2 linked regions of the Siphonobacter curvatus genome follow. The protein of the gene in region 2 binds, or shares a complex with, the protein of the main gene of each other region. Links are inferred from orthologs where the notes say so. Each region holds a gene or a part of one and is shown on either strand. Other genes may lie near its edges.

Region 1 (4,110 bases), 2.7 Mb from region 2 along the record:
ACCACCAGCTTGGGACGGTCAGGCATGGTTCGCTGTACGCTTTTCTTGGTTTGTGCCACTAACAACAGAGGACTTAGCAGCAATAGAAAACTAAGTTTGAAAGAATGCATGTGGAAATCGTTTGTAACAAAATTAATAATAAGGCGTTTACTCTTCCCAGTTTTTGCGACTACGTGACGCTTTCCGCTCCGAAGCCAGCCGTTTGGACTGGAGCCTTTCCTGCGTGGAGGCTTTGGTGGGTTTAGTGGCTTTGCGTACGCGAGGTTCGCGAAAAGCTTTTTCCAAAACCGCGTATAACTTCTTGACGGCCTGTTCTTTATTCGTAAGCTGACTACGCGACTGTTGAGCCGTTATAATGAGTTCACCCTGGGTACTGAGCTGAGAGGCCAGACGTTGGAATAACTTCTGTTTTTGCTCATCCGTTAGAATTTGGGAAGTTTGAATATTGAGACGAACTTCCACTTTGCTTTCAACCTTATTTACATTCTGTCCACCCGGTCCGGAGGAACGACTGGTCTGAAATTGGAGTTCAGGGTATAGATCGGGTAACATGGTTTGCGTTTAGCGTTCTGGGTTTAGCGTTGTTGATTCCTTTGGACCCTATCGATATAGCTACACAACATTCCACAAAGGAAGCAATCACTGTGTTAAGGATATACGCTGTGTTAAAATCGAATCGCAGTGGTAAACCACCCAAAACTCCAAACACAAAACCCTAGACCCAAAGGTACACACTGAATTTTGGCAACATTTAGGAAAATCATACATATTGACATGGACGCTTTCTACGCCAGCGTCGAACAGCGGGATAATCCGGAGCTGCGGGGGAAACCGCTGGCGGTGGGGGGTAGCCGTGAACGGGGTGTGGTGGCGGCAGCTAGTTACGAAGCCCGTAAGTACGGCGTTCGCTCGGCAATGGCCTCGGTAACGGCGTTGCGGAAGTGTCCGCACCTTCTTTTTGTCCGGCCGCGATTTGATGTGTACAAGGCGGTTTCGGTTCAAATTCGCGAAATTTTCGCCCGCTATACGCCTATGATTGAACCGCTTTCGCTGGATGAAGCCTACCTCGACGTTACCGAAAACCTGAAAGGGATCGAAACGGCTACGCAAATTGCTCAGGAGATCAAAAACCAGATTCGGGAAGAAACCGGACTGACGGCTTCAGCGGGGGTATCCTTTAACAAATTTCTGGCCAAAATCGCCTCCGACTATAACAAGCCGGATGGTCTTTTCATCATTAAACCCAAACAGGCAGAAGCGTTTGTGGCGGGCTTACACGTCAAGGATTTTCACGGGATTGGTAAGGTTACTGCCGATAAAATGCACAAGATGGGCATTTTTACCGGAGCCGATCTGAAAGCTCAGCCGCTGGAGGTACTGGTGAAACATTTTGGAAAAGTGGGTCGTTGGTATTACCAGATTGCCCGGGGACAGGATGATCGGCTGGTCAACCCCGATCGGATTCGGAAGTCCATCGGAGCGGAAGAAACCTTTTCGACGGATCTGGAAGACGTGGAATTATTGCTGAATGAACTCTGGCCCATTACGGAGGAAGTGTGGCGACGAGCCGAGCGGGCTCAGGCGTACGGCAAAACGGTAACGCTGAAAGTGAAGTTCGGTGATTTTGAACAGATTACTCGCAGTCGAACCAGCCTGCAACCCATTACCGAACAGGCGTTTTACGAACGCATGGTACGGGAGCTGTTCGAGGGGATTTTCCCCCTCCGCATGGGGATTCGGCTTATGGGAGTCACGCTGTCGAACCTGGAGCGGGCAGATGAATGGGATGGGCGGCAGCTGACGTTTCATTTTTGAAGACTTGGGTCGGGTTGAAATTCGGTTCACTCTTTTTAACCCGCTCTTACCCAAATAAAAGGGTGCCCTCCTTTCGAAAGACACCCTTATTTTCACGGCTTAAACAGGTACTGACTCTAATTCTTCTACTTTTTTCTTTTGCTTACTCCCCCACTTTTCCCGAACCCGATCGACTAGGTAATAAATCATGGGTACCAGGAATATGGTCAAAATCATCGAACTGGTTAATCCACCAATCAACACCCAGGCCAAGGAGTTTTTCCACTCCGAACCAGCCCCGGCCGCCAGTGCGATGGGTAACATCCCGATTACCATGGCGATGGTGGTCATCAGAATGGGTCGCAGACGTTCTTCTCCGGCGTGAATGATGGCCTCCTTGTAATGCATGCCCTGAGCTTTGAGCTGGTTGGCAAAGTCCACAATCAAAATGGCGTTTTTCATAACCAGACCCATCAACATCAACATACCCAGCATCGCGAAGATGCTCATGTTGGAGGACGACAGAGCCAGAGCAATCATCGCTCCAATGATGGCCACGGGGATGGAGAACAATACGACCAGCGGATAAATAAAGCTGTCGTACAGCAAGACCATGATGAAGTACACCAGCATCAGAGCGGCCACCATGGCGAGTCCCAACGAGCCGAATCCTTCACTCTGACTCTTGGCGTCCCCACCCCAACTCAGCGTTACGTTAGCCGGAAGCGGATTTTTCGTTAGATCTTCATTGATTGTGTTGATCAGCGTACCGGATCCTACGCCAAGCGTATTCCCCGTAATCGTAACGGAGGTACGGCGATTTTTACGTTCGAGCAACGAAGGCCCGCTACCCAGACGCACGTCGGCAAACTCGGCCAGCCGTACCGGACGATTCGCGATCGGGCTGAAGAACGTAATGTTCTTCACCGCTTCGGGATCTTTCCGGTCAAAGGCATCTAGCATAATCCGAATGTCGTAATCTTCGCTACCCTCGCGGTATTTCGAATCATCGTTACCAGCAAAGGCGTTTTGCAGCAAGCCACCTACGGTCTGAATGTTCAGGCCCAGTTTTGCCATCTTCTCCCGGTCGATGTTCACTTGTACTTCGGGATTTCCGGCTTCTACTGAAACCTTCACATCGTTGGCACCCGGCGTCTTCTTCAGGCGATCGGCTACCTGCCCTGCGGTTTTCATTAACTCGTCGAGGTTATCCCCGCTCAGAATCATTTCAATCGGTGAACCTCCGGAGTTGACCATCCCGATTACGGAAGAGGTAAATTCAATACCCGGGAAACGCTCCGACAGCTCCTTACGCGTTTCAATCATGTACTTTTCCGTCGGCAACTGGTTCGGTCGCTCTTCCGCCGGAGCCAGCTCAATGGTTAACTCCGTCCGGTTGGTTTCGCCCTGACCCGTACTCGACATGCCCGTACTGGCACCCGCCACGTTAGCGAAAATGGTTTCTACTTCCGGTTTCTTCCGCAGGTAATCTTCAATGCTACGGGCCGTCAGGTTGTTTTGCTGCAGGGAAGCACTTTTATCCAGTTTCATCGTCAGCAGAAACTTGCCCTGATCGCCCTGAGCCACGAATTCCTGTCCGATAATACCCAGACCCATCACCCAGCCCGTTGCCACGAAAATGGCGATCAGGATTCCGGTAAAGGCGATTTTGTGACCAATCACCCAAACGAGCGTACGCTGGTACCAGTTGGATAAACCCGTCAGTCCGCGTTCAAACCACAACAGAAAAGCGTGGAAAGGATTCTTCGGATTCAGGTGTTCCAGCCGGGCAATTCGGGACGTCAGGTACGGCGTCAGCGTAAAACTGACCAGCAAACTGACCATCGTCGAAAACGCTACCGTCAACGAGAACTGGCGTAACAGGTCGGCAATGATGGAGCTAACCATGGTAATGGGCACGAATACCACCACAATCACCAGCGTCAGAGCTACGGCCGCAAAGCCAATTTCCTTCACCCCATCGAGCGTCGCCTGCCAGCGATTTTTACCCATCTCCAGGTGCCGCTGAATGTTTTCCAGTACTACAATCGAGTCATCGACCAGAATACCGATTACCAGCGAAAGGGCCAGCAGGGTCATCAGGTTGAGCGAATAGCCCATGACGTACATAAAAAGGAAGGCCGAAACCAGCGAAGCCGGTACAGAAATCATGACAATAATGGCGTTCCGGATACTATGCAGGAAGAGTAGCATCACGACCGCCACCAGCACAACGGCCAGAATCAAATCGTGCGTAACGGCCTCCACGGACTCCAACGTAAACGTGCTGCTGTCATAGGCAATCGTAAAATGTAC
Region 2 (4,909 bases):
TTACCCGGTTCAGGATACGGTTTAGGCTGGTTTATTCGAAGAACATCTCCCATCGAGTTATTCCACAGCGGCACAACCAGCGGTTTCAGTAATGTAGTTATCCGTATTCCTGAAAAAGACGTCTTGCTGATAATGTTCTCGAATCGGGCCAATCATCACGCATTTTTCAATGAAGTATTGACCGTACTACAAACGGAACCCGATCTAAAACCGCAAATGAATTGGGAAATCTTTCATCACCTGACGAATTAAAAAAAGGGCCGTATCTGTAAAATCAGATACGGCCCTCGCTTTTTTTACTGCTTATGTTCAGTCTTCTTCTCTTCTGCCAGTAGCTTTAGAAGTACGCCATTCGTCCAGCCAAAGCCATCTTGCAGCGGATATTCACCGCCGCCGCCGAGCAAGGAAGTGTCGTACACATTATATTTTTCTACCATACGGCCCGTGGCTTTGTAAACCCGAACGTTTTCTTCCACCCAGATATCCCGGATTTCTTGGGCTAAGTCCATTTCTTTATAATTCCGCAAGCCCTGAATAGCCATCCAGTGCAGAGGAGCCCAGCCATTGGGAGCATCCCATTGCTGTCCGGTTTGAACCAAGGTAGTAGTAAGCCCACCCGGTTTCAGGAAATCATCTTTTAATCGCTTTGCTACTAATCTTGCCTGATCTTCCGTAGCAATATTAAAGAATAGGGGATACACTGCTGCCAGGGAGGCAATGGGTGTTTGTTTGGCTTCTTTGAAATCGTAATCGTGGTAAAATCCGTCTTCCTTATTCCAGCAAAACTGCTGAATAGCCTTCTTACGCTTTTCAGCCAGGTTTTTGAAGCTTTGGCTATGAGCCTGATCATTGATCAGTGTATAACCTTCTGCCAACGTCATTTCCAGTTCGTACAACAGACAGTTCAAATCCACCGGAATAATATCCGTCGTATGAATCGTTCCCATCGTCTTGCCGTCCCGGAACCAGCGAGCGGTAAAGTCCCAGCCTGATTCAGCACCCGCCCGAATGTCGCGGTATACTTCTTCGGCTTTGCGGCCGGTGTGTTGGGCGATGGCTACGTCTTCCTTATAGGCTTCCGGACGAGGCGTATCACTATCATCGTAATACCGATTTAACTGATAGTTACCCGGTAGACGAACCACGCGTCGGTATGCTTCACCCGGTTTAAGATCACCCGTCTTTTTCATGTCATCCTCGTTGGTAGCCCCCATCCAGAAATAGTATTCTTTCAGTAACTCGGGCAAGTACTGAGCGATGATCTGATCATTATTGCGGGTTTCGGCCAGCAATCGAACCATCAACGAAAAGTACGGTGGCTGCGAGCGACTCAGGTAGTAACTCCGGTTGCCGTTAGGAACATGCCCCTGATACCGAATGAGGTGAGCGAAGTTAGAAACCATCCCTTCAATGAGAGAATCTTCACCTGCTTCCTGTAACCCTAGCATCGTGAAGTAGCTATCCCAGTAGTAAATCTCTCCGAAACGACCCCCGGGTACGACATAGCTACGGGGTAATGCCAGCAGAGAGCCCTTCACTTCACCCGTAGGCTTCCGAGTCAGGATCGGCCACAAGGCGTTGATATGAGCCTCAGGCGACAAAGACGTATCCGAAACAAAGTGATTATTAGGAGCATCCGGGAAGCGGAAATACTCGTTAACAAATGCCCTTAAGTCGAACCCTTCTTTATCTTTCTGTTCTTCATAAGCCCTTAAAATCTGCTTGGCAGGAATGAGTGGCTCCGCGTCGGCAAAGGTCTTGGAGTCCGGGAATAGCTCCTTCATCTGGACATCTACAAAGAGTTGTCCAAATTCTACATCAGGACTCGGGGGAGTCTGAAGTTCGGCCGGTGTACAGGCAAGTAGTAACAAGGGAATTGCTAGAATAGATAGAACACATGAACGAAGTATAAAGGGCATAGAGCTAAATAATAATGCTTAAGGGTTTTTAGAAACGTTTCTGAGTATCAGGGCAATAAAAGTAGAGAAAGCTCTACAGTGCCCCTAAAAGTGGGCAAATATCACCTATTTATGTATGTAACGAAGCTAGAGCTAAGATTCATATCTAAAAGAAGTATAGTTAGCTGAAGTAGAAACGTACGTAAAGTTTTAGCTCTTGGTAAATAAATCTTACACCTTGTGATAAAATGTTGTACTTTCGCCCTCTAAATTATATTTTCGGGTATCCGAAAAATACATTGTTTAAACTCGTTTAAACTTCTGATAGTCAATGAAATTTATCGTCTCGTCTTCGGCATTGTTGAAACAACTGGCGGCTATCAACGGAGTCGTAGCGTCCAATCCGATTGTTCCGATTCTGGAAAACTTCCTGTTCCAACTCGAAGGGAGTCTACTAACGGTAACGGCCTCTGATTTGCAGACGGTTATGATTACCGAAATAGAGGTCGAATCTTCAGATAAAGGTTCCATCGCTGTACCGGCTAAATTGCTCCTCGATACGTTGCGGGGTTTACCCGAACAACCCATTACCTTCAAAATTGATGCCGAAACGTTCGGTACTGAAATCGTCTCCGAGAACGGTCGGTACAAACTTTCCGGTGAGAATCCAATTGACTTCCCGAAAGTTCCGGCAGTTAACAAAACCTTATCGATTGAGGTAGCGGCAGAAGTGTTGGGTAAAGCCATCGCGAATACGAGCTTCGCAGCCAGTACCGATGATTTACGGCCCAACATGACAGGGATGTATCTTCAACTGGGGGAAAGCAATGCGACCTTCGTCGCCACGGACGGACACCGGCTGGTACGGTATCGTCGGCAGGATCTGCGTTCGGCCAATACCAGTACCATGATCATTCCCCGGAAAGCACTGAACCTGCTAAAATCTTCCCTGCCTTCGGATGACACAACCGTAAAGGCGGATTTTAGCCAGTCGAACGCGTTCTTTACCTTCGGTAACATCAAGATGATTTGCCGATTGATCGACGAGCGTTTCCCGGATTATGAAAACGCGATTCCCGTCAACAATCCGAATATCTTAACGATTAATCGACTCGAATTGCTGAGTTCGCTGCGTCGGATTTCTATCTACGCCAATAAAACGACTCATCAGATTCGACTGCGAATTTCGCAGGACGAACTCGTGATTTCAGCGGAGGATCTGGATTACTCCAATGAGGCATCCGAGCGTTTGGTTTGTGACTATAGTGGTGATGATCTGGAGATTGGTTTCAACGCGAAATTCCTGATCGAAATGCTGAATAACCTCAGTTCCAATCAATTGCAGTTACGTTTGTCTGCTCCCAACCGGGCGGGTATCCTGGTCCCCAACGATCAGGACGAAAACGAAGACATTTTGATGCTGGTGATGCCGGTCATGCTTAATACGTATGCCTAAAGATTTTTAAAGATGAAATAAAAAGAGCCTTTCGAAAGAAGGCTCTTTTTATTTGTTAATTCGTTGGATAAAAGACTTTTCACAACGAACTTCACGTTATTGATTCTGATAAATCCCTTCTTGTTTAACACGATGAAAACACTTCGACTCGTAGTAGTCCTGCTACTGACTGGACTGACCTTTCAGACCAATGCTTCGGATGAGCCTAAAAAAGAGGGAATCCAGTTTTTTCACGGTACGTGGAAACAGGCCTTAGCGAAAGCCAAAGCTGAAAACAAAATGATTTTCCTCGATGCCTATACAACCTGGTGTGGTCCCTGCAAGTGGATGCAAACCAAATCGTTTCCGAACAAACTGGTAGGGGATTTGTATAACAGCAAGTTTATCAACGTGAAACTGGATATGGAAGCGGGAGAGGGATTGAAGCTGATTGATCGCTATCCCGTAGAAGGTTTTCCAACGCTGTTTTTCATTGATTACGAGGGAGAAGTGGTACTAAAAGAAGCAGGAGCCAAAACGCCCGAGCAATTGATTGCCTTTGCAAACGAAGCCATTGAGCAGTAATAAACTACTAGTACATAGGTAGAGGAGTCGGTAAGGAAACTTGCCGACTCTTTTTTATGGAAAAAATACAATTTAAGAAGCGAGTTATCACGCAGATTAGAACCTGATAATCGATGCTTCACGGCAACAGCTACTAGCCCATTGTAAACCAGCTAAGGCAGACTCTTACAGTGTCAAGAAAAATTTACAAAAACTTTTCCTAAACACTTGTTTATCAAATAGAAAACCGCTTATTTTGCAACTCTGTTTAAAGATCGAACAAAAGGTCGCTGTTCAATATGGTTGGCAGAACTGTATGAACCTCTGATTATCAGACCACTGAGTTTATTTGTTCGGTTGCCACGTCAATTTCGGTTTTACCCGGTTTTGAACGTCAGAACTGTTACTGACTCCAGTACTTGAATGCCCAGGTGCAATGGAGTTGAGTAGTAAGCTGACAGGATGCTTCTTCCCGTATCTCGGGATTTTGGATGCGTACAGGCTTTTTTTTAGCCCATCTGGTACGCCCCGCAAGTCTCCTCTCCGCTTTCCTTCTCGGTACGTTACTGGTTTTCAAAATTTTTCAGGGAATTTCTGTCTTGATACGGTAAACAGCAGAAAAAGCACTACTTTTGCAGTCCGTTTTCTGAGGCCCCCAGGTGGGAGAGCTGATAACCAATTAAAAATCAAGAAGATGTCTGGTATTATTGGGAAGAAAATTGGCATGACCAGCCTCTACAACGCTGACGGCACCGCCGTAGCTTGTACGCTGATTGAAGCCGGTCCCTGCGTCGTGACGCAAGTAAAGACCGTCGAAACGGATGGCTACCAAGCTGTTCAGTTAGGTTTCGGCGAGAAAAAAGAGAAAAACACTTCCAAGCCGCTGGCTGGTCACTTCAAAAAGGCCGGTACAACTCCCAAGCGGAAGTTAGTAGAGTTCAAAACTTTTGAACAATCACTGAATTTAGGCGATACGATCGATTCTACGCTGTTTGCTGAAGGTGAATTCATC

What was found. The genes of interacting proteins can lie anywhere in the genome.
Region 1: the proteins of dnaN (region 2) and dinB are in contact, whole or in part, in a solved structure (PDB 1OK7), measured with the Escherichia coli proteins. The link is inferred for Siphonobacter curvatus from one-to-one orthologs.

What each region holds. Positions count from the first base shown.
Region 1 is NZ_PTRA01000001.1:2,898,956-2,903,065, forward strand. Bases 1-2,776 are described here. They hold dinB (DNA polymerase IV), read left to right. Parts: upstream 1-738; coding sequence 739-1,815; downstream 1,816-2,776. Other genes in these bases: pafA (alkaline phosphatase PafA), read right to left, coding at 1-110; arfB (alternative ribosome rescue aminoacyl-tRNA hydrolase ArfB), read right to left, coding at 148-552; C5O19_RS12190 (efflux RND transporter permease subunit), read right to left, coding at 1,915-2,776. Outside these bases: more of C5O19_RS12190, read right to left, coding at 2,777-4,110. UniProt on the Escherichia coli protein: Poorly processive, error-prone DNA polymerase involved in translesion repair and untargeted mutagenesis. Copies undamaged DNA at stalled replication forks, which arise in vivo from mismatched or misaligned primer ends.
Region 2 is NZ_PTRA01000001.1:163,136-168,044, forward strand. The notes cover bases 1,493-4,291. They hold dnaN (DNA polymerase III subunit beta), read left to right. Parts: upstream 1,493-2,229; coding sequence 2,230-3,354; downstream 3,355-4,291. Other genes in these bases: treF (alpha,alpha-trehalase TreF), read right to left, coding at 1,493-1,919; C5O19_RS00635 (thioredoxin family protein), read left to right, coding at 3,487-3,918. In the rest of the region: more of treF, read right to left, coding at 297-1,492; rplC (50S ribosomal protein L3), read left to right, coding at 4,592-4,909. UniProt on the Escherichia coli protein: Confers DNA tethering and processivity to DNA polymerases and other proteins. Acts as a clamp, forming a ring around DNA (a reaction catalyzed by the clamp-loading complex) which diffuses in an ATP-independent manner freely and bidirectionally along dsDNA.